Saccharobesus litoralis: one gene and its partner. The protein of the gene in region 1 interacts with the protein of each later gene in a pairwise test. Links are inferred from orthologs where the notes say so. Each region holds a gene or a part of one and is shown on either strand. Other genes may lie near its edges.

Region 1 (8,286 bases):
CTAAGTTGGGCTGGCAAGGCCTACTTGAATGTAGTTTGGCAAGAGCAAATGGTATGGGGAATGGCCGAAAGTTTAATCAGCGCTTTTATTATCGTGTTTATCATGATGACGCTCTTGTTTCGTTCGATCACATTTGGCTTATTAGCCATGCTTCCTCTTAGTCTTACCATTAGCTTTATTTATGGTTTGATTGGCTGGTTAGGTAAAGACTATGACATGCCGATTGCGGTGCTTTCAGCATTAACATTAGGCTTATCGGTTGACTTCGCTATTCACTTTTTGCAACGAGCGCGCGAAATTTACCAACAGCAACAAAATATCGAAAACACGATACAGCTTATGTTTGCAGAGCCAGCTAATGCCATTAGTCGCAACGCGATTATTATCGCACTTGGCTTTACCCCACTCTTGTTTGCACCACTGGTACCTTACATTACCGTAGGCATATTTTTAGCTAGCATTATGGCGATATCTGCGCTCGTCACTTTGGTATTACTACCAACGCTATTTATGCTTTTTCCCAATCTATTGATCCAAACAACCAAAGTACAAGGAGACACAGAGCAATGATCCATCTTCCTACGCTTTCAACAAATATAAATACTATGCGGCTAAGCCTGATTATCACAACTGTTTTGCTGATAATGACCTACTCTACCGCCTACGCCCTAACGGCTGAGCAAATTATTCGTAAAGCCGAGCAAGCGGCGTATTATGCTGGCGATGACGGCAGTAGCCTTGCTAGGATCATAATTGTTGACCAACAAGGGCGTAAACTCATGCGCCAGTTTTCACTGCTCAGAAAAGATGTGATTGAAAATGGCCAACAGACTGGGCAACAAAACCTGCTAGTCATGTTCTCGCGCCCAACCGATATAAAAGGAACCGTCTTTCGAGTTGAAAAAAGTAATAATATTGAGCAAGACGATAACCGCTGGCTATATTTACCTGGCTTAGATTTAGTGAAACGTATCGCTGCGAGTGACAAGCGCACATCATTCGTGGGTTCTCATTTTTTCTATGAAGATGTGAGTGGACGTTCAACTCTTTTAGATAACTTTGAGTTACTCGACTCATCAGGTGAAAACTACTTAATTAAAGCGACACCTAAACAGCCGGAAAGCGTTGAGTTTAGTCATTATACAGTGCAAATACACAAGCAAAATTTTATTCCGGTTACCATTGATTACTACAATCAAGACAATAAGCATTATCGACGAGTTGAAGCCATTCAAATAGAAACCTTGCAAAACCATCCTACGGTTACCCGCTCAAAAGTGAGTGATTTAATATCCGGCGGGTATACGTTAATGGAGTTTCGTAATGTGCAATACGATATTGGTTTACCAGACAGTTTATTCAGTGAACGTAGTTTACGGTATCCACCCAGCCAATGGTTTAAATAATGCTTAGTATTCCACATAAAAACTTTAAAACTGGCGTTTTATTATGGCTACTTTTTTTACAAGTTATCCCTCTTGGCTTAAAGGCAAAAGAAACCAGTACACCAACAAACAGCATATCCGTGAAGCCTATCGGTCACACAAGCGAAGGTATAAACGATGGGGATAAAATAAATGTCGATAAAAATGACTGGGATGACAGTAGCTGGGACGACTGGGAACAGGCAGAGCAAACGACGACTGACGGCAAAAGTAGTGCCATAGCGCCAATAACGGGTTATGTAGAAATTGCCCTCGGCCAGCGTTTCAAGCGTGATACTGTCATCAAGCAAAAGCAAACCTTAGGTGATATAAAACTGCACCTTAACTGGCAACACCTTTTGACAAACTCCCTGTTTGACGGCTCTCGATTTATTAGTAAAGCTGACATTTATTACGATCAAGTGCAGGCATCGAGCCAGATTGATATACGTGAATTAAGTTGGCAAACCTCTTTGCATAAATTAGGTCAACAGGGGCAAAACTGGGATCTAAAAATGGGTAAACAAATGCTGACTTGGGGGGTTGGACATTACGTATTTATTAACGACCATTTCGCTAAAGACTGGCAATCATTTTTTGCAGGGCGTGACGATAACAACCTAAAGCTTGCCTCAACCGCTGTTCGCTTATCCGGTTATTATTCATTCGCCAATATTGATTTAGTCTGGCTACCTAAAATGCAAGCTGACCATTATATTAATGGCGAAATATTTTCTTTTTATAGTGGTGCACAGCAGCAAAATATCGCGCCTAGATTGACAGCCAATCAACCGTCTGATGGCGAATTGGCCATTCGACTGAGTAAACAAATAGGCAGTAATGATATTGCCATATACGGATTTGATGGTTATAGCAAGTCACCGGAGGCGATTGATTTTCAAGGCAAGCCAGCCTTTTATAAAATACGCAGCCTTGGTGCTAGCCTGATCTCACCGCTAGCCAATGGGTTATTCAAATCGGAATATGGCTACCATGACCATTCACAAAATTCGCCAATAGAAAATCAATTTATCAGCCTTGCTCAATCAAACCAGCAATGGCTGATTGGTTACGAACAGGAAATCAAAGCTAATTTGAGTTTGGCCTTGCAGTTCCATTGGCGAAACGCTATCGGTAACGACACCACCAATCAAAACCGTAAACAAATAACCGTGAATACTCGATGGCAAAATAGCATGCAAACACTCACTGTAGATTGGTTTCAATTTTACGAACTGCAAGAACACGACAACTACTCTCGACTGACTATGCACTATCAACCAAACGACCAATGGCACTATAAAATCGGCCTTAATCATTTTTTAGGTAAACCTGAAACGTTTTTTGGTCAGTTTGAGAACGCCAGTAATTATTACGCCTCAATTCAATATCTGTTTTAACTAGCCAGCTTTAACTAATCAGAGCTTTAATAGGAGCTATCTTCATGATGTCATTAGAAAAATCACTTACTGCCTTTGCCGGATTAATGATCATATTATCCGTGGCCTTAACCTACTTTATCCATCCAAACTTTATTTGGTTTACTTTATTTGTTGGTGTTAACTTATTTCAGCAAAGCTTTACTGGCTTTTGCCCCGCCAGCATTTTTATGAAAAAAGTTTGCAATATAAAAACCGAAAGAGAGCTAACATTAGAAGAACAAAATAAGTGACATAACGCCTAACACTGTTTCAATATAATTTTGATGTGTTGACGTTGTTCAGTATAGATCGAAATTTATTTCGACAATAGCAGCAGGCTGCTACAGGCGTGGTTTCTAGCTGCCACATTGCCTAATATCTGCAACCTTTGTCGAGGCATTGAACCTCGACCTTCAAGAGTAATTTGATGAGTTGATATTAGGCTAGCTATTTTTGTAGGTTCGACGCTTGATTCAGGCGCCTACTCATGGTGCGTCGCATTGTACTTTGACAAAATCACACCAAGCGTAAAACAAATTAACAAAATCATCGAAACCACATCCAGCCCGAACACTTAAATCATCTAAATATAATTCATTGTCTGGTAATAGATCGGGTTCAAAACCCTCGCCTTGATTAACCTTGACCACGGCTTCATCACTGTCTAAGTATAAAGTAACCTCAGCCCCCAACTTATGTAAAGCTAGGCACTCTATGCGCTTGCTCTGAGCTTTTTTAATTAAAGAGCAGACTTGATGGATAGTTATTGGGTTATTTGCAACCTCATCCATTAGCCAACGACCAAATAGTCCATGCTCCATGGACATGTCACATAAATACCGGCCAGTTAAATCTGTTTTAAAATGGTAATCCACACGCTCTCAACTTAATTTTGCACATACAACCTTCAACACGTACTTTTTATACGCATCTTATTCTCATCCTTCACTCGCGACTTTCAATATGCAATAAATAGTGAGTGAATTACCCTCAGTATAACAACTGAGGTAATGGGATGCTAAAAAGCAAATTGTCTAAAAAATGACAAACAACTTGAAAAAATCACCAAAAAAACGCAAATAAACCAAAGTAAATCAATGGTTAGGCAGTAACTTTAACAATTAAATGCTATAACTAGAGTATAACGCTTAAAATAAAATGCTAACGACCTTGAGATATCAGCCCCTATTTGCAATCAGCATTGCTTTTGTTTGTTATTTTTTGTTTGCCAAGCTCGGCTTATTGTTTGCTATACCACCAGGATTTGCTAGCGCAATTTGGCCTGCGGCTGGTATAGGTTTAGCCATTTACTTAAAACTAGGACGCTGGGCTTTACTAGGCACTTTTTTAGGCTCCACTCTAGCCAACTCTCAAGTCGGCATTGACTCCTTTTTTGCATCTTCATTATCTGACTGGCTTATCCCTAGCTGCCTAGCATTAGGCACTTGCTTACAGCTCATTTTGGCTCGCTGTTTAATTTATCGTTATTGTGAACTCCCGATTAAGCTTTATACCTTACGCAGCATAGTGAAATTTGCTTTGTTAGCTGGGCCAATGGCTTGTATTGTGGCCTGTAGTGTGGGTGCAACAGTGTTGACTATCAATAACGACTTATCTGCCCAACAAACTGCTTTTATTTGGCTAACTTGGTGGGTGGGTGATTCTGTTGGCACGTTATTTTTTACACCACTCGTATTACTTCTGTTCAATAATCAAGTCTTTAGCCGAGCGCCTTATCGTTGGAAGGTTGTTGCTCCGTCTTTAATTATTTTTGTTTTAGTCAGCAGCGTATTCTTTTTATCGCGTGGTCATTTTAACGAGCGAGCACAACTTAGCTTTGTTGAAAAAACGCAAAAGCTCACAAACCAAATTTTATTGGCTGAAACTGAATTTGCTCAACATTTATACTCTTTAGCTGGGTTAATTCAAGCAAGTGAAGAAGTCACCCGAGACGAGTTTAAAACCTTTACAACTATGCTCAACGTCAATGATACTAATTTACGGGCGCTGGGTTGGATCCCTAAAGTCGAGCATAAAAACTTAGCTGATTTTTACAAAAAAGCACAAAGTTATGGTTTTAGCGACTACTCATTAAAAAGTTTAAACCATGACAAACAGTTAACTGCAACCCCAAGTAAAGCATTCTATTTACCCATATTATTTTTAGAACCCTACCAAACCAACCAAGCTGCAGTGGGTTTAGAATTAACGACCCATCCTGTTGCTGCACCTATTATTGACAAAGCAGTTACTCAGGGGACGATTCAAATCACCCCGCCTTTAACGCTGGCACAGCAGCGCGACAAATTCACAGGCTTTGTAGCTTACTATCCGTTGTTTAAGCAAGGCACGCCACAAGGCCAAACTAACTACCAAAACTTAATGGGTATCACTGAAGTCGTTATCGAAATCGACACCTTGCTAAGCTCAATATACAAACAAGCAGCAAATAACGATTTCCATGTACAAGTTATTTATCAAGAGCAAAATAAAACGCTATTTAATAATGGCTACAACAAAACGGCTAATTTTCATTACAGTCAAACGATTGAATGGTTTTCGACACCATTAACCTTTAATTTTGCTAGCAGTTCTAATTTTGATGCTAAAGCCACCGACTGGACAAGTTGGATAACCTTGATCCTAGGGTGCTTACTCGCAGTCATTAGCACAATTTTCATTATGATAGTGACTGGTTTTAATCACAAATTAGAGCTAGAAGTTACACAAAAAACGGCCGAACTTGAGCAAACTAATCAAGATTTAATTAAAGCCAATAACGCTAAAAGCCAATTTTTAGCAAATATGAGCCACGAATACCGCACACCATTAAATGCCATCGTCGGTTTTAGTCAAATTGGCAGAAGCCGCACTCAAGATCCAAAAGTAAAAGATTACTTTAACAAGGTGCTCGAGTCGTCTGAGCATTTGTTAAATCTAATTAATAATGTGTTAGATTTAACTAAAATGGACAGTGGTAAATTAAACCTAATCGAAGCGCCATTCTCTCTAAGTGATGTTGTTCAGCAAACGCGTGTATTATTTGAACAACAAGCCTTGGATAAGAACATCACTTTTAATATTCATGCAGACATCAAGCAAAACCAGCTCATTGGTGATAAAACGCAACTAGAACAAATTCTGGTTAACCTATGTTCTAACGCCGTTAAATTTACCCAACAAGGACAAGTAAAATTAACGGTAACAACGGCCCCTATCAACTCCAATACTTGCACACTGACGATTAAAGTCGAAGACCAAGGTATAGGTATAGACAAACAATATATCGACGGCTTATTTGACGCTTTTACGCAAGCCGATGAATCGAATACACGTGCTTTTGGGGGAACTGGCTTAGGTCTAACCATAGTTAAACAACTGGTTGATTTAATGCAAGGTACGCTCAATGTGCAAAGTGAACTGAATGTTGGTTCAACATTCACCGTCGAATTACCACTAAAAGTCGATTTAACTGCCGAGAAAACTTCTGCTGTAGAAACTAAGGAGCAATCCAATTCAGAAGCGCTAAACATGCAAGACTCACAACCGGCAACGGATTTTAGTCACCTGAAAGTGCTATTGGTGGAAGACAACGAAATTAATCAAATCGTCGCGCGCGAGCAACTCAAATTGATCAATATTCAATGTGAAGCTGTTAACAATGGCCAGCAAGCATTGGATCATATTGAACAAAACGCGTTAGATTTATTATTACTCGATCTGCATATGCCGGTTTTAAATGGCTTTGACACGGCTTATGCCATCCGCAGCAAATTAAATTTAATTGATTTACCCATTATCGCATTAACCGCCAGCGTGTCTGAACAAGACAAACAAAAAGCCGCGGAGTTAGGTATAAACCATTATTTAACTAAACCTTTTAACGCAGAGCAATTACGCCAAGCGATTGAAATGTGCTTTGCTGAGCATAGCTAGCACACTGTTCGACTAAATTTTAATTAGTTGAAACAAGGCTAGCTATTTTTGTGTAGAAAAAACAGGCCCATGCCCTATCGGTACGCAAAAGCCGAGGTAATAGCCGTCCACAGCTTGAGAGTCAGGAAGTTACCGGTCGCCAATTTAATTCAGTTTAAATCGCCCTACACCTTGATGAATATTGCCTGCCAACCCTTGAATTTGTGCGGATGCTTTCTTAGTATCTGCGGCGACCTCAGAAGTAGTTTGAATTTGGCTGTTTAAATCATGTAAATTGCGGTTAATGTCTTCTGTAACTGCAGATTGTTCCTCTGTCGCGGTGGCTGTTTGGATCGACATGTCTTTAACCTTAGTCACCCGACTCAGTGTATTGTCCAGTAATGTCTCGGTCTCTTTGGCTAACTCCACAGAACTGGTTACCTTGTCAAAGCCATCTTGAATTTTATCAACAACATTAGTTACACCATCTTGCACAGCTAAGATCATGCTTTGAATGCTGTCTGTCGATTCTTGCGTTTTTTGGGCCAAAGTCCTTACTTCATCCGCAACAACAGCAAAGCCACGACCTTGCTCGCCCGCCCTAGCCGCTTCTATCGCAGCGTTAAGTGCTAACAAATTAGTCTGCTCAGCAATACCGCGGATCACATCTAACACACCAGAAATATTTGATGATTCGACCGATAATTTTTTAGCGCCGTCCGACGCGCCTTCCACTGTGTGATACAACTGCTCAATCTGCACAACTGATTTATTGATCACCTCCACACCTTGTGACGCAAAACGCATGGCGCTTTCTGTTTCATCCGCCGTATTTTGCGCAATAGATGACATTTCTCTGGTCGCTAAACTCATCTCATGCACGGCACTCACTATCATATCTGACGCTTGGCTTTGTTGTTTTGCCACCGCATCAGCTTTATTGGCAGACTGCCCTAAAACATCTGAACTAGCGTGAAGATCATCAACATCATGCCTAACTTGTGAAATTAAAGTCCGTAAACTGGCAACAAACCGATTAAAAGCTAAGCCAAGTTCGCCAATTTCATCGTGATTTTTTACATTAATGGTTTTAGTTAAATCACCGCCTCCTGACGTAATATCGTCAATACCTTGGGTAATTTCTTGAATGCGCGCTAACAAAGCATTTTGACTAAATATCGCCACCGCGGCAGCAATCCCAACAATCACGATAACCACTAACCAAGTAATTGTTTTATGTTTAGCATTGGTTGCTTTAATGGTCTCTTGCAATAAATTAGCACTTTCAAATGCTCGCTCACCGGCCACGTCGTATAATTCCCGTAATGCGGAAAAATCTTGGTTAGACTGGCCGTTTGTTTGCTCAATAGCTAACTCAACATTACCATTATCATACGTAGCTAAGACTTGGCTAGCTGAGCGATACCACTTTTGATAAGCGGCTTCAAACCCGCGCAATTCTGAAATTACCTTAGGGTAATTTTGCATTAATTGCCGATACTCATTGAATCTATCTTTGGCTTGTT
Region 2 (8,060 bases), 2.0 Mb from region 1 along the record:
TGATTGATGTTGTCGCGGCAGATTTAGCTGTGCAATTAGGTTACCGTTCATTTGCATTAGAGTTAGATGACTTAGATGACATCGATACTGACTTTGATGTATCAGGTGCTTATGTTGGTGTGCAACTACACTTCTAATTTTGCTGTTTAAGCTTTTATTCGTTTTGTATAAAAGTTTAGATGTATAAAAAGCGCTAGCTGTAATAAGTTAGCGCTTTTTTTGTATTTATGTCGCTATTCAGCGTTATGAAATCATAAGCCATAGTTGGTTTAATATTTTTGTGGGAGAGCATTTATGCTTGCAGAGCCTGCAAACTAGCTGTATTCCTGCTGGCATCAAAAATACAGGCTTGTTAGTTACAAATGGTTAGATGCACACTGCTTGCTTGAAATGTATTTTTAAGTCGGTTTATGAGCTTTTAACTCTAATGTATTGCCGTCGGGATCTTGAATATAAATAGATTGACCAAAGCCCTGTGCGCCATAGCGTTCTGCAACATCGCCTACTTTTACCCCCTGCGCGGTTAAATGTTGGATAAGGCTAGGTAAATCGCATCCAGTAAACTGCAAACAAAAATGGTCTAAGTTGTTATTTTGTTGGCTTGGTGCTGTGCCCCCTAAGCGTCCCAACTCACTGTTTACATCGACTATATCGATTAACGTATTGCCCGCTCGCAACTGACTTAAGCCCACTTCTGGCGGTAATTGGCGCTCTAACGGGCAGGCCAATACATCTTGATAAAAAGCTAGCATGGCGGATAAGTTAGAAGTACGTAAAACGATATGATCTAAGCCAACGATTTTTAACGGCATTTTTCTCTAATACTAAGGTTCACTTTTGCTTAAGTATACTCTAGTCTTCTGCTTAATTTTTCAAATGCTAATACAGTGTCGGTGATGGAAAGGATAGAAGCTTGGTATTCGTTGTATCAGGGGTTGCCTGAGTTTTTACATTTGTTTGTCAATTTTTGCTTGTTAGTCATGTTGGCGTTATTTGCCTACTACACAACTAAAATTATATTGCGCCTATTGGCAAAGTTTTTAACCAAAGCAACCAAGGATTCATTTGATGCGTCGTTAAAGCGGCATAATGTTTTAAACAAAAGTGCGCGCTTAGGCAGTTTACTATGTTTAGTCGCCTTGCTAAATATTATTACCCAACACCCAACGGTAGGTGATGAGTTTATCTTGCTTGGGGTTGAATTATTTGCGGTATTCGTTTTTATCCAATTGGCCTTCGCTGGCCTCAATGTGGTTTCAGATAGCTATCGCCAGTTAGAAATATCGCGTGATGTCCCGATAAATGCCTTTGTGCAAATAATTAAGCTGCTGGTTGTTTTAGTGGCTTTAGTATTGGTTATTTCATTGCTAACCAGTAAGTCGCCGGTTTATTTATTATCAAGCTTAGGTGCCATTACTGCCGTGTTGTTGTTGGTTTTTCGCGATACTATTTTGGGGTTTGTTGGCGGCGTGCAAATTATTGCCAACCGCTTGATCTCAGTTGGTGATTGGATCGAAGTGAAAACCTTTGATACCGACGGCATTGTTTTAGAAATAGGCTTAAATACCATTAAGGTACAAAATTGGGATAAAACTATTTCTAGTATTCCGACCCATAGTGTGATGTCTAACTCCTTTAAAAACTGGAAAGGCATGGAGCGCTCTGGCGGCCGACGCATTAAGCGACCTATATTTATAGACATACAGACCATTACAGCGTTGGATGAAACGCTACTGGCTGAATTAACTAAAAAATTTCCTGAGTTAGCTGAGTGTGACACAAGTTTAGCCACGAGTAATTTAAGTTTATACCGACGTTATGTTGAGCTGAGGTTAAAACAGCACCCTAAAGTGAAGTCTGAATTTACATTGTTAGTACGCGAGTTAGCCCCTACAGCAGAAGGAGTGCCTGTCGAATTGTATTGTTTCACTAATGATAACGCGTGGCGTAACTACGAAGAGATACAAGCGGATTTGATCAACTATATGTTAGTGTTGTTACCTGAATTTGGCTTACGTGGTTTCCAACGAGCCAGTGGTGCTGATATTCAAACAGGTGTAAGCCAAGTCGCTCCAGGGGCTGAATAGTGCCCTTGTTGATTTAATAGAGACTAATCTAGCAGTAAGCCATAAGCTTGATCACGTCCGCCATTTTTCGCTTTATACAAAGCGGTGTCTGCTAATTGAATTAAGTCGCCTGACTTTAAGTTGGCGACTTTTTTGGCGCAGGCAACCCCTAAACTGACCGTAACATAGTCTGAATTAGGGTGTTCTGCATGCAGGATCCGCTTTTTAGTAATGGATTTACGAATGCGATTAGCAACAATTAAAGCCGATTCCAAATCGGTATCTGGCAATAATAAAATAAACTCTTCACCGCCAAAGCGCGCTGCGCTGTCTGAGGGGCGAAATAAACTGGTTTTGATAACCTGAGAGAGGGCTTTTAAGCAATCGTCTCCGGCGCAGTGACCATAAGTATCGTTAAAGCGTTTGAAGTAATCAAAGTCGAGTAAAATGACACTCAGCGGTAAATTGCTGCGCGCGGCAATCCGCCATTCGCGAATATAGCTTTTTTCAAAGCTGCGTTTATTAAATAAACCGGTTAAACCGTCAACATAAGCGTGACGGCTTAATATGCTAATGGCTTTGTGGGTATTGATCCGTTTTTTGATACGCGTTAACTGCACAGATACATCATCTTGCACCAGTAGCGTATCATTGGCCCCTAGGTTGAGGGCGAGCGACTCGACCGCTGGATTGGGATTATCCAGAATGCAGATAATGGGGTAATCTAAGTCGTTACGCTTGGCTTCGGCAACTGCACATAAAGATTGATTACGTTCATCATGTTCATCGCCAAAATCGACAAGAATGGCGTCAAATTGTTGGCCGCGGGTTTGGCTGTCGTACTGGCTGAAATCGTCAAATATAGACAGGTTAAAGCCATAGGTATCGAGCCGCCAGTCTTGCGCCAGTTTTGATTTGCCAATACAAGCAATATGATATTCACCGGAAAAGTCACAGCCTTCAGCGACAGCATCCGTATGTAATTCACCACCTAAAAACTCATCTAATTTTTCATTGCTGAGCAAACCTCTGGCGATGGCGCTGCCTTGACCGATTAAAACGGGTAAATGGTGCGAGTAGTCACCTTGCTGCCAATGTTTTTGTGATAACAATTGTCTGTGCTCGACATCGTTGTCGTAATCTAACCAAGGCGTGCTTAAGCTGGCCAGTATGGCATGCAAAGCGTCAAAGCGAGAAATATCAACACCATACTGCCAATAAGCGCGAAACAAGAATGATCGATATGAGGCTGCTTTTTGTGGATAGCATTTTTCCACCATCATTAGCGACAAAATAGCCAAACGACTATTGATACAAAATTCCGGTGCATTGATTGGTAGATTAGGCTCTATTTTTTTGATGGCATCAATATCTACTAGAAGTTGTGCATGGATTGTTGCGTGGTCTTGCGCTTCTAACGTGGGTAAATGTTCAACGTAATGCCATTGGATTACACTGTATTCAGGGTGATTGATTAGGCGCTCGTGCAGTATGTAGCTGTATGGACAATTAAGATCCAAGAATACTTGCAGCATAAGGGCCTACCAATTTGACGAATAGTGTTTTTAGTATAATTGGCTTGTTGGCGGGCGTCGACAAATAAAAAAAAGCGGAGCTTGCTAAACAAACGCCGCTTTAACAATTTTTACTTGAATAGTGAATTAGCTACAGGCTTATCGAGCACCGTGGATAACCATGGTTTTACCATGGGCTTCAACTAAGCCTTGAGTTTCCAATTCTTTAAGAACTCGGCCAACCATTTCGCGTGAACAACCCACGATACGACCCAGCTCTTGACGGGTAATTTTAATCTGCATACCTTCAGGATGCGTCATGGCATCTGGCTTTTGAGCTAGCTCTAACAAGGCGCGCGCCACTCGACCAGTCACATCTAAGAAAGCCAAATCGACCACTTTACGCGACGTATCACGAAGTTTTAGAGCTAGCTGGCTAGAAACTCGGAATAAAATTTGCGGGTTTTCCATACAAATTTGTTTGAATTTGGCATAGCCTATTTCTGCCACTTCACATTCAGTGCGTGCAGTAACACAAGCACTACGTGATCCGCCATCAAACAAACCTAATTCGCCGTAGAATTCTCCAGGATTTAAGTAAGCAAGTACTAACTCTCTACCTTGGTCACTCTCGGTTGTTACTGATACTGAGCCTCGTAACAATAAGTGTAATGTTTCTGGCTGATCGCCTTCGCGAATAATAATATGTTTTGCCGGAAAAACACGGCGCGTACAGAAGCTAACAAACTTATTTAGTTCTTCATCTGTCGCTAAAGAAAATGGAACAGGCATGTTGCCTCCAACCTTTTTATAGTCGTTATTACTGGGTTGTGCCCAAAAGCGCTATTTTAACCGTGTATGTTAAGTAGCGCACACATATAGATATACAGTAACAAAATTTGTTGACCTTAAAAACAGATTTAATTAGCCAATTGTTTATTTATTTGCACTTTCTTAACAATTTTCTTTAATCCCCATATTGTAAAAGACTAATCCATATTCATTAGCGAGATGAATATGCTATTCATAGCTTTTATACAGATAGATCAGATCTTATCCAGAGAGTTATGCACAGCGGTCATTCTATTGATGTATTAGGCTTTAAAATGGCATTTTTTATTGAGTTTTTTACTTGGCTCCTTGCAAAAATTCACCGGATATCCTTAACCTTTCAATATGTTTTCCTTATTAAATTCACAGATTTATCCACAGTGGTATTTTTGAACAAATACGTATGCATAGCACAGGAATCAAAAAGGCTTCTATACTGAATAGATGAATAATGTCACATTTTTTCATTAGGTTACTGTGCTGCGTTTTGCTCTTGTTACTGTTTTTTTACTCTTACCTGTTGCTGGCACTTGGGCGCTCAATTTGTTTGAGCAAGGTCAAGGGTATTTTGTTTCTGTTGGTAATGAAGACGCTTTGCCTGATAGTGTTATCTCTGATGTGATACAAGACCAGCAAGGCTTTATTTGGGTCGCAACCCCTACTGGATTATTTCGCTATGACGGTTACGAGTTTAAGCGTTATGCCAAAGCGTCTGATGGAACCCCTATACGTGTAATTCGCAGTTTGTGGGCTGGGATTGACGGGCGAGTTTGGGCCGGTTCACGCAATGATGGCTTGTTTGTTTATGATCCAAACACGTTAAAAATTGAGCATTACACTAAAGCTACGCCGGGCAAGAGCGGCTTGGGTGATAACTATGTACGAACCATAACCGGTGACAAGCATGGTCGAATTTGGTTTGGTACTGCCAACGGCGTGAGTTTTTACAACCCACAGACTCAAGATATAAAGCAACTTGATATTCGTACACAAATTAGTGGCAAAATTATACAAGCTTTGTTGTATGACGAGTCAGGGTTTTTGTGGGTGGGTAGTCGTAAGCAAGGTTTAAATCGTTTAAACCTGCAGAACATGCAATGGCAGCGAGTGGTGTATCGCTTCGATACACAAGATCCAGCTTCGATTATTGATGTGCGTTCATTGTATCAAACCGCAGATAAGCGTGTTTGGCTTGGCACTGCTAATTATGGGGTTGGAGTATTAACCGCCAACGGTGCATCACAACAAGCTTTGCAATGGTTGCAATTGACCCAGTTGGATAGCCCACAGCCCTTTATTCACAATTGGGTAAGTGATTTTACTCAGCCAGATAGTCAGCGCTTGTGGTTATCAACTACAACTGGCGGAATTTTCGAAATCGACCTGACAAGCCTGCAAACAAACCGACAATTTCAGCATGACCCCAGTATCAATACTAGCTTGAATGCGAATAATATCGACACGTTATACCGTGATCGCCAAGGGCTAATTTGGATTGGCACATGGGGCAGTGGCTTAAATTTATATAACCCGATTAATTTAACCATTCGTGGAATTAAGCCCAGTGTGTTTAAACCTAATTTTTTGCATTACGCCAATATTGGCTCAGTTACGCAATTAAGCTCAGGCGAAATTTGGGTGGGTACGCGTGGTCATGGTGTAACACGCTACGCTCAGCAATCGGGCCGTATTCAATTAGCTTCAGGTAAATTACACAAAGCCCATGTGATGTCTATGGTGCAAACTGACAAGCATCAAGTTTGGCTGGCGACAATTCATCAAGGACTCCTGCAACTAGACCCTTACACATTGCAAGAAACTTGGTTTACAGAAGCGCATGGCTTGGTTGATCACCATGTCAGGGTTTTGTTAGCTGGTGTTGATCAAGGCTTGTGGATAGGTACTTATGCCGGACTGAGTAAACGCTTAGCCGATGGTCGTTTTCAACAGTTCTATTATGCCGAGCAAGCTAATCTGACATTTGATAAAACGATTAATGCACTAGCTCAAACGTTTGATGGCACTTTGTGGCTGGGAACGTTTGATGGACTATTTTACGTATTACCTAACGATAATAAGGTTTATCGACTGCACGCGCAGCAGATTATTAAAGGTCATTTGTCGAGTTCGACGATAGGTGGGTTAACCGTTGATCGGCAAGGTAAATTATGGATTGCTACATCGCAAGGCTTGGATCGTTTACTGAGTTTCGAGCAGCAGCAAGCCGAGTTGCAATCAGTGAACCGTTTAGTGGGTATTCATGAGCAATCCCTCGGGGCTAACATGCTGCTAGATAAGCAAAACCGGATTTGGACAGAGGAGTATGTTATTGACCCTAGAGTCTGGCAGGCGCGTCATTTGACCCGAGCTGATGGCATTGATATTGGTAATAAATGGTGGGGGGCGCATAGCAAATTAAGTGATGGCACTTTAGTTTACGGAGGAAGTAAAGGACTCTTGCTGATCGATCCGGACAATATAGGTTTGCAAACCCTGCAACCGACATTGAGCTTTAGCCGATTTCAGCTCAGTGGCCAGCCGATTAGTGTTAGCCAGCATATAAGTCAACAGTTACCGCTAGAATTACCAGCTGATAATAAATCAATGACGGCAACTTTTGCGGCATTTGATTATTCGGCACCTAGCCAATTGCAATATCGTTATCGGCTTTTGGGGTTTGAACAAAATTGGCAAACGGTGAATATATATAACCGTCAACTGAGTTACACCAATTTGCCGCCAGGGCAATATCAGTTGCAGATCCAGTCAACAGACAGAGATGGCCACTGGTTGGAGTCAGGTTTAAGCTTGTCTATTAAACAAGTTCCTAAATGGCATGAATCGCGAGTGCTGCAAGTGATGGCGGTGCTACTGGTATTGCTTGTTTTATATTTATGGTATTTAAATCGCTTACGGCACTTTCGGCGAGTACGACGCCGGTTGGATCGCTTAGTCGCATTAAAAACGGCTGAATTAGAAACCATTTCTATTATTGGTCGTGAATTGAATCAAACGTTAGATGTAGAAGCTATTTCTAATGGGCTTTACAACAATATGCGGCAGCTAATGGATTGCCATGCTTTTGCTATTGGCATAGTACAAGCGGATACACAGCAAATATACATGGCATTTGCAATTGAAGACGGACAACGCCTATCGCCTTTTTATGAATCAATGCATGATGCCAGCCGTCCTGCCGCGCATTGTGTTGTCAGTCGCCAGCCCTTGGTTGTTGATCATTACCATAGTTTATTAGAGGCTGTTCCCGGTCAAGTGCAACCTAAAGTGGGGCACAGTATGGAGTCTATTATTTATATTCCATTATTAGATGCGGGTAATTTACCTATTGCGGTATTAACTGTGCAAAGCCCTAGAAAGCAGGCTTACAACGAAGAACAAGTTAACATGTGTAAGCTATTGGCTAGTTATACTGCAATCGCCCTAAAAAATGCATTACAAAAGCAAGAGCTGAGTGCGGCATTGGCTGAAATTCAAGAAATCAGCGTACATGACCAACTGACCGGCACTTATAATCGTCGCTTTGTTAGTCAACACTTACCAACCGAGCTAGCTAATTTAGCAAAGGCCCAGAGTCATCATGCGTCACTGGGAATTTTACTGATTGATATCGACCACTTTAAGCAAATTA

What was found. The genes of interacting proteins can lie anywhere in the genome.
Region 2: the proteins of C2869_RS16600 (region 1) and crp interact in binary tests that used the Escherichia coli proteins (3 or more experiments, as listed by UniProt). The link is inferred for Saccharobesus litoralis from one-to-one orthologs.

Annotation. Positions count from the first base shown.
Region 1 is NZ_CP026604.1:4,459,877-4,468,162, forward strand. Bases 2,026-4,977 are described here. They hold C2869_RS16600 (YacL family protein), read right to left. Parts: upstream 3,721-4,977; coding sequence 3,331-3,720; downstream 2,026-3,330. Other genes in these bases: C2869_RS16590 (hypothetical protein), read left to right, coding at 2,026-2,824; C2869_RS16595 (YgaP family membrane protein), read left to right, coding at 2,872-3,096; C2869_RS16605 (CHASE domain-containing protein), read left to right, coding at 4,004-4,977. In the rest of the region: C2869_RS16580 (efflux RND transporter permease subunit), read left to right, coding at 1-570; C2869_RS16585 (outer membrane lipoprotein-sorting protein), read left to right, coding at 645-1,406; more of C2869_RS16590, read left to right, coding at 1,406-2,025; more of C2869_RS16605, read left to right, coding at 4,978-6,781; C2869_RS16610 (methyl-accepting chemotaxis protein), read right to left, coding at 6,926-8,286.
Region 2 is NZ_CP026604.1:2,506,313-2,514,372, forward strand. Bases 2,557-5,282 are described here. They hold crp (cAMP-activated global transcriptional regulator CRP), read right to left. Parts: upstream 4,373-5,282; coding sequence 3,740-4,372; downstream 2,557-3,739. Other genes in these bases: C2869_RS08805 (GGDEF domain-containing protein), read right to left, coding at 2,557-3,601; C2869_RS08815 (diguanylate cyclase), read left to right, coding at 4,889-5,282. Outside these bases: C2869_RS08790 (TIGR04219 family outer membrane beta-barrel protein), read left to right, coding at 1-137; C2869_RS08795 (VOC family protein), read right to left, coding at 399-812; C2869_RS08800 (mechanosensitive ion channel family protein), read left to right, coding at 897-2,087; more of C2869_RS08805, read right to left, coding at 2,111-2,556; more of C2869_RS08815, read left to right, coding at 5,283-8,060.